Regions from separate parts of the Paenibacillus sp. FSL R5-0475 genome, predicted to be linked through region 1. Evidence: riboswitches for the same ligand, from Rfam matches in the RefSeq annotation. Region 1 holds a riboswitch; each other region holds the start of a gene.
What was found. A riboswitch is a leader RNA that binds a small molecule or an ion and turns the genes downstream of it on or off. The one in region 1 is predicted to bind cyclic di-AMP.

Region 2: another riboswitch for cyclic di-AMP. It lies ahead of MKX41_RS19615 (TrkH family potassium uptake protein); the one in region 1 lies ahead of MKX41_RS24810 (3D domain-containing protein).
Region 3: another riboswitch for cyclic di-AMP. It lies ahead of MKX41_RS09500 (APC family permease); the one in region 1 lies ahead of MKX41_RS24810 (3D domain-containing protein).

Annotation. Positions count from the first base shown of each region.
Region 1 covers NZ_JBBORK010000001.1:5,533,809-5,538,083, forward strand. The annotation lists gene MKX41_RS24800 (HD domain-containing protein) at 1-719, shown strand, start outside; gene MKX41_RS24805 (TatD family hydrolase) at 831-1,601, shown strand; cyclic di-AMP (ydaO/yuaA leader) riboswitch at 1,799-2,028, shown strand; gene MKX41_RS24810 (3D domain-containing protein) at 2,310-3,473, shown strand; gene rnmV (ribonuclease M5) at 3,650-4,201, shown strand; gene rsmA (16S rRNA (adenine(1518)-N(6)/adenine(1519)-N(6))-dimethyltransferase RsmA) at 4,198-4,275, shown strand, end outside.
Region 2 covers NZ_JBBORK010000001.1:4,382,545-4,386,819, forward strand. The annotation lists gene MKX41_RS19605 (LysR family transcriptional regulator) at 1-243, shown strand, start outside; gene MKX41_RS19610 (potassium channel family protein) at 315-983, opposite strand; gene MKX41_RS19615 (TrkH family potassium uptake protein) at 997-2,292, opposite strand; cyclic di-AMP (ydaO/yuaA leader) riboswitch at 2,427-2,608, opposite strand; gene MKX41_RS19620 (CPBP family intramembrane glutamic endopeptidase) at 2,923-4,275, shown strand, end outside.
Region 3 covers NZ_JBBORK010000001.1:2,184,181-2,188,455, forward strand. The annotation lists gene MKX41_RS09495 (ABC transporter substrate-binding protein) at 1-460, opposite strand, end outside; gene MKX41_RS09500 (APC family permease) at 663-2,480, opposite strand; cyclic di-AMP (ydaO/yuaA leader) riboswitch at 2,604-2,762, opposite strand; gene MKX41_RS09505 (disulfide oxidoreductase) at 2,960-3,424, opposite strand; gene MKX41_RS09510 (DsbA family protein) at 3,421-4,173, opposite strand.

The sequences.
Region 1 (4,275 bases):
CGATCGACATTGATCGGATTTTAAGAATGCTGCGTCCTTATAATGGTCGAATTGTTGTAAAAGAATCGGGAATGCATGCCATTGAAGATTATTTAATGTCGCGTTATCAAATGTACTGGCAAGTCTATTTTCATCCGGTGACACGTAGCTCAGAGATTATTTTGCGACAAATTTTCCGTAGAGCCAAGGAGCTTTTCCAAGAGGGGTACAATTTTAGTTTCATGATTAATCCGCTGGAGGATTTGTTCCGTGGTGAGGTGACAGTGAAGCAATATTTAATGCTAGATGAAGCACTGGTACAGACGGCTTTTATGCAGTGGACACTTGAGAAAGATGAGCTACTAAGTGACTTGTGTACCCGTTTTATTCATCGTAAACTGTATAAATATGTTGAGGTGGAGAATCTCGATACAGATATGATTACTGAAATTCGCAGCAGTTTTGCGGCAGCCGGACTTCACCCAGAATATGATTTGGAGATTGATTTTCCGACAGATCTGCCCTATGATGTGTTCCGTCCGGGAGAAGCTTTTGACAATAAACAAATTCTGCTGCTTGATCGGCATGATCATCTGCGGGAAATTTCAGAGGTGTCGGATATTGTGCGTTCTATTAGCGGCATTCACCGTGGCAGATATCATCTTTATTTTCCTCAGGATAAGTTGAGAAATGCGCTTACGCGATTGCCTGCTTCTATTGCAGAGATTTTTGCAAAATAATACAAGAAAATATGGGATTTTTGACAAGAAGAGTAGAAATATAAGATATAACGGATAGTGTGAAACTTATATTGTCTTATATTTAAAAAAGAACAAGGAGTGAGGGTTAAAATGTTTCTGTTTGACACACATACGCATCTGGATGCACCTCAATTCGACGAGGATCGCGAAGAAGTTATCGCTCGTGCTGTAGAAGCAGGAGTTAGCAAGATGATTAATATCGGATTTAATCGGGAGACGATTCCCTCAACGATGAAGCTGGCGGAATCTTATGATTATATTTATGCGGCAGTGGGTTGGCATCCTCAGGATGCGATTGATATGAAAGAAGGAGATCTCGATTGGATCGCTTCTCTATGCAGTCATAAAAAAGTAGTGGCTATTGGTGAAATCGGACTGGATTATTACTGGGATACTTCTCCCAAGGATGTGCAACATGAAGTTTTTCGCAAGCAAATTGGACTAGCCCGTGAATTAAATATGCCGATTTGTATTCATGATCGTGATGCCCATGAGGATGTTGTACGGATTTTACGGGAGGAAAAAGCAAATGAGGTTGGAGGCGTGATGCACTCATTCTCAGGAAGCTGGGAAACAGCTAAAATGTGCTTGAATCTTGGTTTTCATTTATCCTTTGGAGGACCCATTACGTTCAAAAATGCAAGAGTGCCAAAAGAAGTGCTTGCGCAGACCCCACTAGACCGATTATTGATCGAAACCGATGCTCCATATTTGACTCCACACCCCTTCCGCGGGAAGCGAAATGAGAGCGCTCATGTGAAGCTTGTAGCAGAGGCAGCAGCTGAAATTAAAGGGTTAACATGGGAAGAATTGGCTAAAATAACGTATGCGAACGCACTGGAACGATTTGGGATTGAGTGAAAACGGGAGCAAAACAGGCGAAAAATAGAGAATGGCCGATATATTAAACTTTTTTAATATAAAAACGGCTGAATATTACAATATTTTAACCATATTTTTGCGTAAACGTGGTTGAATCGTCCTTTACAACATGCATCAAAACAGGATATCATCTTTTCAGTGATGTGAGCTGTGTTATAGTGACAGCCATTGATTCATGGATCGTCTCGCTGAGTCTCCGTATGGAGAACGGGGGAACCAATATTGACCTGCCGCATGCCTGTATTTTAAATACGGTTTAGACGTGCCGTAGGACAGTATTTGATTTCTTCACGTGGTCTTTGGGGTGAATTTAAGGGCAACCGCCATGAGCGGGTGACCTGAAATAGGGCGTCTCTCTTTCGTCCGAACCCGACAGCTAACCCCGTAAGCGCAAGTAAGAGAGGCAACCTCGTGCACAAGCATTCTCTATTCTGATATTGGAGAAGCCACGAAAGAGTCCTCAGTTGAACTCTTTTTAGGCTTTTTTATTTTTGAATAAATAGAATGTTGCCCACATACTGTTATATAACAGGGGTGGGAGTAGCTGTGCCGAGCAGGCGATCCATGAGCAGGAGACGCTAAGTTATTACGTGCGTGTCCTGTGACAATCTCAAATAGTTTCGTCAAAGGAATTCAGTCCTCATGATATACAATTGACGACGGGGCTATGTAAGGAGGATGGAGAGAATGGGCGTATTCCAACCAGAAGTATCCCATGATTCGCAGTCATCCAGCAGGTCTTTCGCATTACGGTGGGAGCAAGTAAATACTCGCGTACTTTTACTTGCAGGCGTGATTTCAGTCGCTATCGCGCTACTTATTCTGCTGTACGTACACGGTCAAAGTAACAAACAATTATTTTTAGTAATAGACGGGCAAACACAGACGCTTGAAACGCGGGAAGCGCTTCTTGGTGATGTGTTGGAGAAAGAGCAAATTTCGCTGCAGCCGCATGATGAACTATCTTTAGGTCTGAGTGATGAAATAAAAGACGGTGACCGTGTCGTTATCAATCGTGCGCAGAAAATTAGTCTTACTGCGGATGGAGCAACAAAAACGTTATATACGACCGAAGACACAATTGGTAAAGCAATTGAGAAAATGGGCATTACCCTAGAAGGTCATGATAAGATTTTCCCTTCGTTAGACACCACCATTTCTGCAAACATGGAGGTTAAGATTGTTCGCATCAACAAACAGACCGTACAGCGAACAACTAACTTACCCTTCAGAGTCATCAAGACAGCAGACCCCTCCCTTACTGTGGGAACAGTTAGAGTGGCACAGGCAGGCAAACCAGGCGTCATGATTCAGCATATTGAGAAGATCTACCAAGACGGAGAACTGGCCTCTATGCGCATGATTGGTAAGGAAGTACAAACGGTAACGAAAGATAAGATTATTGCCGTTGGTACCAAAGCACTTCCTAAGCCGGCTGTAGCTAAGACTACAACAACTTCCAAATCAAACACCACTTCAAAAACGGCTAAGGTTAGCGCCAAGACTAATAACGTCACAAGCAAGGCTGGCGTAGACTTTGAGTACAAGAAGATGATTAAGAACGTCTCCATGACAGCTTATTCATCAGAAGAGCCAGGTATTGGTACCAAAACTGCCTCCGGAACACGCGTAACGGAAGGTCGTACAATTGCGGTAGACCCGAATGTAATCCCTATTGGCTGGTGGGTATATATCGAGGGGCTTGGGTTCCGCCGAGCAGAAGATACTGGCGGTGCCATTAAAGGCAATAAAGTAGATGTCTATTACGATTCACTGAGCCATGTCCGTAATTTCGGTCGTAAATCACGTACCGTTTATGTTATTGGACCTGTGAAGCCGGAGTTAAACTAGGCTGAAGCTTTTGCAAATTATTCTTTGATAAGCTATAGTGATGATAACCGTTAAGGAACGCCAGATGATCATTTCGTTGATCGCAGAGCAACCGCTCATCACTTATACATTCTTTAACCAAAAGAAGAGGAGCGAAACCTCTTCTTTTTTGCTTTTTTTGGAAGGAGTCAAGAGATATGATTAAGGAATTAATTGTCGTTGAAGGTAAGAGTGATACCGTCGCTGTTAAACGCGCTGTTGAAGCAGATACGATCGAAACAGGGGGCTCGGCTGTGGACCGGACCGTAATTGCGAAGATCGCGCTTGCTATGGAGCGTAGAGGAGTGATTATCCTTACTGACCCGGATTACGCAGGTGAACGAATTCGTAAGATCGTGTCCGCAAAGGTGCCGGGCTGTAAGCATGCCTTCATTCCGGAGAAGGACGCAACCCGCAAGGGAGATATCGGTGTGGAGAACGCTTCTCCAGAAGCGATTCGTCATGCGCTGCGGAATGTACATACCTCTTTTGAAGGTGCACCTGCTTTAATCGGACTTGATGATCTAATGGCCGCTGGAATGCTTGTACACCCTCGGGCAGCTGAAAGACGTATGGCACTTGGTAATTTGCTTGGAATCGGATATTGTAATGGCAAGCAGCTGTACAAGCGGCTGGCGATGTTTGGAATTACGCGGGAGGAATTTGCCGGAGCTCTCGCCCAAATTGATCAGGGGGGCATTACTTCATGAGTGGTAGAGAGGAAATTTCGACTCCAAAACGGACGAAAGAAATTATTCAACGTTATGGATTCAAGTTCAAGAAG
Region 2 (4,275 bases), 1.2 Mb from region 1:
GACTCCTTCGAAGCCATCGTGCGGCTGCTGCCGACAGTCAATGTGGCAGCGTTACTGCCCAAGTCTTATCTGCGTCCGCAGCTGTTAAACGGCGGTGGCCTGGTCTCTTTGCATATTAAGGAGCTGGAGCAGACTCAGCGAACTACCTGTCTGATTTACCGTGACGATGGGAGTCTTAGCACAGCGGCCCGCAGCCTCGTGCAGGTCACAGAAGAGATGTTTCTGACGGAACGAGAGAAATAGTACATACCTCTGCGTGCAGCCTTAATTAAAAAAGCCCTCCGTCCCATGTAAAGAACGGAGGGCTTATCTATTTAATCTTGGTTTACAACTTCATCCTCAAATCGATCAATACTTTCATTAGAACCAATAAGTACCATAACGTCGCCCTCACTCAAATGATCATGTGCCGTTGGAGCCACTATAATTCCACTTTCCCGGTTCAGGGCAACAATACTGCAGCCATATTTCGCTCTTGTATTTAAATCTGACAAGCTTTTCCCGTTCATGCAAGACGGAACGGTCAGCTCGACGATTTTATAATCCTTGGACAGTTCAATATAATCCAGCAAATTGGGTGTCACGAGCTGATGTGCTACACGAATGCCCATATCCCGCTCCGGAAAAATAACCCGGTCCACGCCCAGCCTGGACAACGCACGACCATGAAGGATCGAGATCGCCTTGGCTACTACTTGCTTGACTCCAATCTCTTTTAACAAAATCGCCGCCAGAATACTTCGTTCCATATTGTCGCCAATCGCAACAATCCCACAGTCAAAGTTCCGTACGCCAAGCGAGCGCATAATTCCTTCATCTGTAGCATCAGCCACTACCGCATGCGTCAGGTGATCGCTCATTTCCTCCACACGCTCCTCATGGTGATCAATGCCGAGCACCTCGTAGCCCATTTCCATCAGCTCAAGTGCAAGGCTTGAGCCAAAGCGGCCTAAACCGATTACTACAAATTGCTGTGCTTTCATTTCGGATTAACTCCTATCCAATAATTATTTTACCTTCTGGGTGCTTATACAATGGTTTACCCTGTTTAGGTCCAAGCGCATACACTAATGTTAATGGACCTAGCCGACCTGCAAACATGGTCAGACAGATCAGAATCTTGCCGAAGATAGACAGTTCAGGTGTCAGCCCCATGGTTAGTCCCACCGTGGCAAAAGCTGAGGTCGTCTCAAATAATATCGCTAAGAAATTACTATCCTCTGTTGTGGACAGTAACATCGACACCGTGAGGACCAATAGCAAAGCGAGTAATGTTAACGTCAACGCTTTATAGATACGCTCCTGCGCCAATCGGTAACGGAACAGTACAACATCTTCACGTCCGCGCAGCATCGCGATTACTGCACCAATCATAATCGTAAAGGTTGTAGTCTTGACCCCGCCACCTGTTGATCCTGGAGATGCACCAATAAACATAAGAATAACCATAAAGAACTGTGAGGCTTGCCGCAGTCCGGCAATATCCACCGTATTGGCGCCAGCGGTTCGGGGCGATACCGACTGAAAGAATGCCGATAATATTTTGCCGCCGAAATTTAAATTCCCCAGTGTGCGCTGATTCGTAAATTCAAATATAAAAATAACCAAAGCGCCGATAAGAATAAGCCCTGCAGTGGTGGAGAGTACAACTTTGCTATGCAAAGATAATTTACGTTTGACACGAAACTCCACCAGATCCGACATGACAATAAAACCAATACCGCCAGAGACAATCAGAAACATCACCACGATGTTCACTAGCGGGTCATATACATAATCGGTTAAACTCCGGAAATCCCCGAAAATATCAAATCCAGCATTATTAAACATAGACACCGCATGAAATATTCCAAAATAAATGGCCTTTCCCAGTGGCATATCAAACGCCCAGCGTAAGGACAGAAGCACCGCTGCACAGCCTTCGATGACCAAGGAATAAATAAGTACTCTCCGGATCAGTCGAACAATCCCCTCCATAGAGCCTTGGTTCATTGCTTCCTGAAGGATCAGTCTGTCCCGCAAGGAAATTTTGCGTTTCATCATCATGGCAAATAAGGTCGCCATTGTCATAAACCCTAAGCCACCAACCTGGATAAGCACCATAATTACGGTTTTCCCAAAAATGGTGAATGTCGTCCCGGTGTCCAGCACCACAAGTCCTGTCACACAGGTGGCCGATGTTGCAGTAAACAACGCATCAATAAAACTCACAACATTCCCACTGGTACTTGAAATGGGAAGCATAAGCAGCAAGGCTCCAATCAGAATGATCGATGCAAAACCAAGCACCATAATCTGAGGCGGAGAGAGCTTCAGGAACTTTGATTCAGAAACCCTGCGAAACTGTGAAGCCACTACGCTCACCCTCTTATCAAAATTTAAAGAATTCCAACAAAAAAAGCACTGGAAAACCAATGCTACCCTTGGTTCCTGCAGTAAATTAGCCTACGAGGTTAGCTGACGGATTCGGACTGTGCAGGCTGCCCTATTCGTTCCTAGAACGAAATTCACCCCTGATGAATAAAGACAACGCCTATGGCGTATACTCATCTTTTCATTACTTCTTATGGTTCCCCCGTTTTCACCTGAAATTCGGCTATATACAATTGCATACAAATTATATATGTTATTTCGATAAATCACAAAGACACTATTAATGGTGATTCATATGAAAAATGCGGTTTGGAGAGGATGTACCACTAAGAGTGCCTTTTCTCATCACTTTTCCGTGTTTTCCCTGCAATTGCATCGATTTTCATGAAAAATGAAGAAATAATCACCTTAAATTCATGGTATATATTCAGCTACCTATTCTATAATATCTCTATTACCCATAAAAAGAATATACGATGATTTTTGTAACTATCATGGCACTAATACTATAATGGAACATAACATTGTCAGTTTACAAGGAGGCGTTACATGAATCCCGTTGGCCAGCCCTTACAGCAACGTGCCCTCTCCAAGAGGCTCATCATCTCGGGCATTATCGGTCTTATTCTATTTATTATGTTTCAAATTGCTCCCTCGGTGCTAAATAGCCCTGCCGGGGAAGATACTACTGTCATCAGCAAGGCGGAAGCCCGCGACAAAGCCATATCATTCGCAGAACAAAAGCTGAACTACACCAAAGCACCAACCGATCAGTGGAATGTACTGTACGATACGGACTCTTCCTTTTATGGTTATATGTCCCGCGAGAAGCTTTTGGAGGACTATACAAAAAAGAAATTGGATCAACGATATCCTTTTGACATCTTTCGTGTAACACTTAGTCCTTCAGCGGAACAAGAGCCACTGATCTCTGTTGACCTCAATATGTATACTGGTGCAGTTGTCGCTTTCACACAAGGTGCAGAAGGATCAGGTACCGTATTACCAAACAATGTATCCACCAGTGCAATAGAAGAGGACAAGGGTACTACCTTATCACTTGCACAAAAAGAAAATCTTGCCCGTCCCTGGCTTCAGGAATGGGATGTAAATCCCGCCAAGCTGCAAATTGAATCGAATACGGGAAACTACGGGCTCGTGTATACAGATCGTTCCGTTCAGATCGGCGAATCCTTACTACACTATTATTTCGATTTCACTGGCGAACAGGTATCCAGCTTTAAAGCAGGATTCACCGCTCCAGCCTGGCATACCTCCTATGTAAAGGACCAGACCTCTCTCGCGGAAAAGTTTACTTTATTCGGCTACGGTTTGCCTACTTTAGCTTTAGGAATTCTGGCACTCATCTACAGCATACTTAGAAGAGAACATACCTCCTTTAAGCGTGGAATATTCCTAAGCTCAGCTTATTTTGTAATCATGATGATCAGCACCTATAATATGCTCCCTGAATCCTCAGGCGAAGGACTCGAGGCTCAGATAACTTCCGTCATAATGTTCATCATTTATGCCTTATATAGCCTCCTAATGTCCTCCCTGCTCTATTTTTCTTTAGTTGGAGGGGACGGCCTATGGAAAAAAGAAGAGGGGATGAACCCATGGCCTCGTGCTAAAGAGCCTGGCTATGGAAAATATGTTCTGGATAGTATCCGGGCTGGATACGTCTGGGCATTCGTGCTGCTAGGGGTGCAGACCCTTATGTTCATCGTATTATCACTTACCTTGCAGAACTGGTCCACTACTGACGCTACTCAATCTCCTTACAACATGAGATATGCTTGGCTGCTGCCCATCGTTGCATGGCTCGCTGGTTTATCCGAGGAAGCCATTTATCGTTTTTTCGGAATTCCTATGTTGAAAAAAGTATTCCGTAGCACGTTC
Region 3 (4,275 bases), 3.3 Mb from region 1:
TATTCAGTTGGTCATAGATACCATTCTGTACAGATGACTCCGATGGGATGAGGATAAGATCCGGAGCGAAGCTGGTTACTGCCTCGAGCGGAAGATCGTAGCTGATCGTAGGAACATCCTTCAATTCAGTGGACAGATAATCTTGAATACCATTAGTCACTGACCATTGCGCTACTGGAGTCACACCTAGAGTTACCAAAGCATCCTCCAAATAAGAACCCAGTACACGCCCAGGATTAGCTGGAATCGTTACTTCATGTCCCATTGCATCCGTTAACGTCTTAGCAGCTGCAGGAGCTTCTGTAGCTTCAGCAGTAGGTGCCGTCGCTTTGTCTGTTCCTGCGTTTGAAGCGTTACCGGGATTATTATTACCGCAAGCGGATAAGAATAGCACCATCACCATTAATCCGACCATCGTTAATTTCATGCTTCCAAATCTTTTTCTGTTAAACAAAAACATTAAATACCCTCCTAGTGTGTACATCCTATGTTATTCAAAGGTGTTGACTACCTCAGTCTCACTTTTAAATGATATTGATTCTCATTCTCTATGTCAACATATAAATTTTAAATTTTGTGGATTTGTAATAATTTCCTTCTTAAAAATACAAAAAAAGGCTATATTCCGAACGTTCCGGATATAGCCTCTCCTTAATGATCCATTATTTATTCAAATGATATGGGACAGTCGCAACTACAACATCTTTTGAATTCATTAGATACGAACGGATTAAAAAGCTGGTCTGATTATGAAGTACAGCTTGCCACCAATGCTTAGTTATAAACTGTGGAATCAGAATCGTGATATGATCCGTCGCTGCGGTCTTCCACTCCACTGTATCAATAAATTTCACTAACGGACGAATAATACTGCGATATCTGGAACGAAGTACAATCAGGCGTACACCCGGATTCCATTCCTCCCACCGTTGCTCCATTTTTTGAATGTCCTCTTCATCAAAGCCAACATACACGGCTACAACATTATCCGTTAGAGACTTGGCATAGCTGATGGAATGTAGTACAGCACGTGTTACACCCGCAACAGGAACAACAACTGTACTGCCTTTAATCAAAGGTTTATCTGTACTCGGGCATATACGAAGCTGATCTGCAGTGTTCAAATAGTGCTTGTGAATCCGGTGGAACACGAACATTACAGCAGGTAAGAAAATGAAAGCCATCCATACGCTTGAGAATTTAGTGATGATAAAAATAAGCGTAATCGTCAATGTAGTCAGCATACCGATGGTATTTACAACAAATCTTTTTTTCCATCCCGATGGTTTTGTTTTAAACCAATGAACCATCATTCCTAGCTGTGACAATGTGAAAGGAATGAATACACCAACCGCATAAAGTGGAATCAAGCTTTCTGTATTTCCGTGGAATGCAGCTACAAGCACAGCAGACAGAACACCTAGAAAAATAATACCATTAGAGAAACCTAGACGGTCTCCACGAACCATAAAAGCATGTGGCATATATTTATCTTTTGCAAACATAAATGCGAGCAGCGGGAACGCTGAGTAAGCTGTATTAGCTGCCAAGAACAAAATTACTGCTGTGATACCTTGAATGAAAAAATATAAGGTTCCGCGGCCAAAGGTCGATTCAGCGATCTGAGAAACAACCGTTGCCTTTTCATCAGGCACTATGCCGTACCAATACGCCAGTAGTGTGATACCTGTAAACATAAATCCAAGTATAACCCCCATGACCATTAAGGTCTTGGCTGCGTTCTTTTCAGCTGGTGCTTTAAAGTTTGGAATGGCATTAGATACAGCCTCTACACCCGTAAGTGCCGAACAGCCAGAACTGAAGGCTTTTAATAGTAGAAACAAACTAACATTAGAAACAGCAGAGCCAATTTCAGGGACATTCGCATGTACGCCACCCGCTGCATATTTAATAATACCGGAGATAATCAACACTACAATCGACACTACAAACAAATACACTGGGATTGCGATGAATGAAGCTGATTCTGTAACTCCGCGAAGATTAATCAAAGTAAGTAAAATAATAACTGATACTGCAATAAGAACGGTGTGATTATGAAGACTTGGAAAAGCCGATGTGATCGCATCCGTCCCTGCCGACGCACTAACAGCTACGGTCAGAATGTAATCCACTAACAAAGACCCTCCTGCTAAGAGCCCTGTCGGAACACCAAGATTACTCTTGGCAACGATGTAAGCTCCGCCTCCCTGAGGATAAGCGTAAATCGTCTGCCGATAGGATAAAATCAGGATGGCCAGCAGGCCCAATACGGCTAATGCAATTGGCAGGGAATACCAGATGGCAGTAAACCCCGCAGCCACCAGTACAATCAAAATTTGTTCCGTTCCGTAGGCTACAGACGAGAGCGCATCAGAAGACAGGACAGCCAGTGCTTTAACCTTGGATAACTTTTCATGATCGAGTTCGTTCGACTTCATCGGACGCCCGATCAATAGTCGTTTTACCTTGCTTACCATGGTGGATACAGTTCCTTTCTTTGGGAGCTGAAACGGAATTTCCGCGCGCTGTTTTCATTGGTGGATTTCATAAATGCAGACACTAAAAATAGCATACGGAAATGATCCGCATGCTATGCATGGTCATTATCCCACCTTTGCTTACGAGGTTAGCTGGCGGATTCGGGCTGTGGTTTAGCCCTACGGTAAAAGTCTAATCGACCCATTCCGATTCACCCCATTGGCACATATGCCAAGTTTGGTTCCCCCGTTTTTCCTAAGAAAATTCAGCGCATATTCAACTTCTCACAAGGTCTAATATTAGTCTACAAAGTGTATACAGTAAAGCGTTGAAAAAAATGAAAAAAGAATGAAAAAACATCCAGTAAGCGCAAATACAGCGTCTTATTGGATGCTCTCTTTCATTCTCTTCAATTATCCCTCTGGATCGTGTTTTTAATCACTTTTCACATTTTTTCGGATCACTTAAAGTTAAAAAATCAAAATCCTAAACTTTCCTCTGTATCTAACTCCATCACTTCTTCTTCCTTACGTCCGTACCAAAGTAAAATGCTAATTAAAACAAAAGCGATTAATGCAAGGAAAGGAATCGTAATGAATCCAAAAAAGTTCAAGTAATCTTTATTACAAGGAACTCCAATTGTACAAGGAAGCACTTTACTTAACGCAGGAATCTTCTGCTCCGCATAATGATAGATCGAGATACTACCACCAATCAAGCTTAGTGGAAGAACATATGGGATAATCCTTTTATCCCCTCGAAACGTCGCAATTCCCAAGAGGAATAACTGAGGATACATAAAAATTCGCTGGAACCAGCAAAGCTTACAAGGTTCATATTTCAATACTTCGCTCAGATACAAGCTACCAGCAACAGCAACTAAAGAGACGAACCAGGCCAGATACAGGCAGTTACGCTTGCAAAAAGATAGGAACTTTGTCACTTTGCCTCCACAGCTTTTGCGGCGTCGTTAATCTCAGTTGAAATCGCTTCAAAGTTAAATGGATCCGCAGTCATTACTCCATTGATATAAAGGGATGGTGTAGTCGTCACCCCAGCTTCACTAGCTAACTGCATACCCTTATTCAGCTCATCTGCATACGTACGATCCTTAATATCTTTACGAAGCAGTTCGTAATCGATAGCTAACTTCTCTTTCTCCGCAAGGCTTACTAAGAAATCTTCAGTCGCCCATTCTTCGCTCTCATCACCTTGCTGAGCATATACAGCATCATAGAACTTCCAGAATTCATCATGATTCTGATGGTAAACAGATAATGCAGCAAGTGAGGCAGTTTCAGAGTCTGGACCAACGAAAGCCATATTTACAAAGTAGAGCGCTGCTTTTCCCTCGTTGACAAAATCTTGAACAATTTTCGGTTTAACTGAAGTTGCAAATTGGGAACACGCTGGACATTTTAAGTCTCCAAATTCAACAATTTTAACAGGTGCATCCTCTTTACCGACTCTAGGTAGCTCACTGTAATTGAATGCTACTGGTTCTCCCGAAGTGGCATTTTTTGCGGCATCTTTCGAAGCTAACATAAACAATCCAACAAAAATGATGACTACTAAAGCTATTGAACTAATAATTAAAATTCTCGTCTTCTGCTTTTGCTGCTCCTGTTCTACCCGCCGTTTCTCTTGTTTGCTAAGCTGGGGAACGCTTGTACTTTTATTAGGTTTACTCAAGGAGAGTTCCTTTCTGTCCTCTGTGGACTAATGTAGTTTTTATCATATACATTTAAAATTATATAATTTTTAATCTCTTTTTGGCAAACAATACTGTAAAAA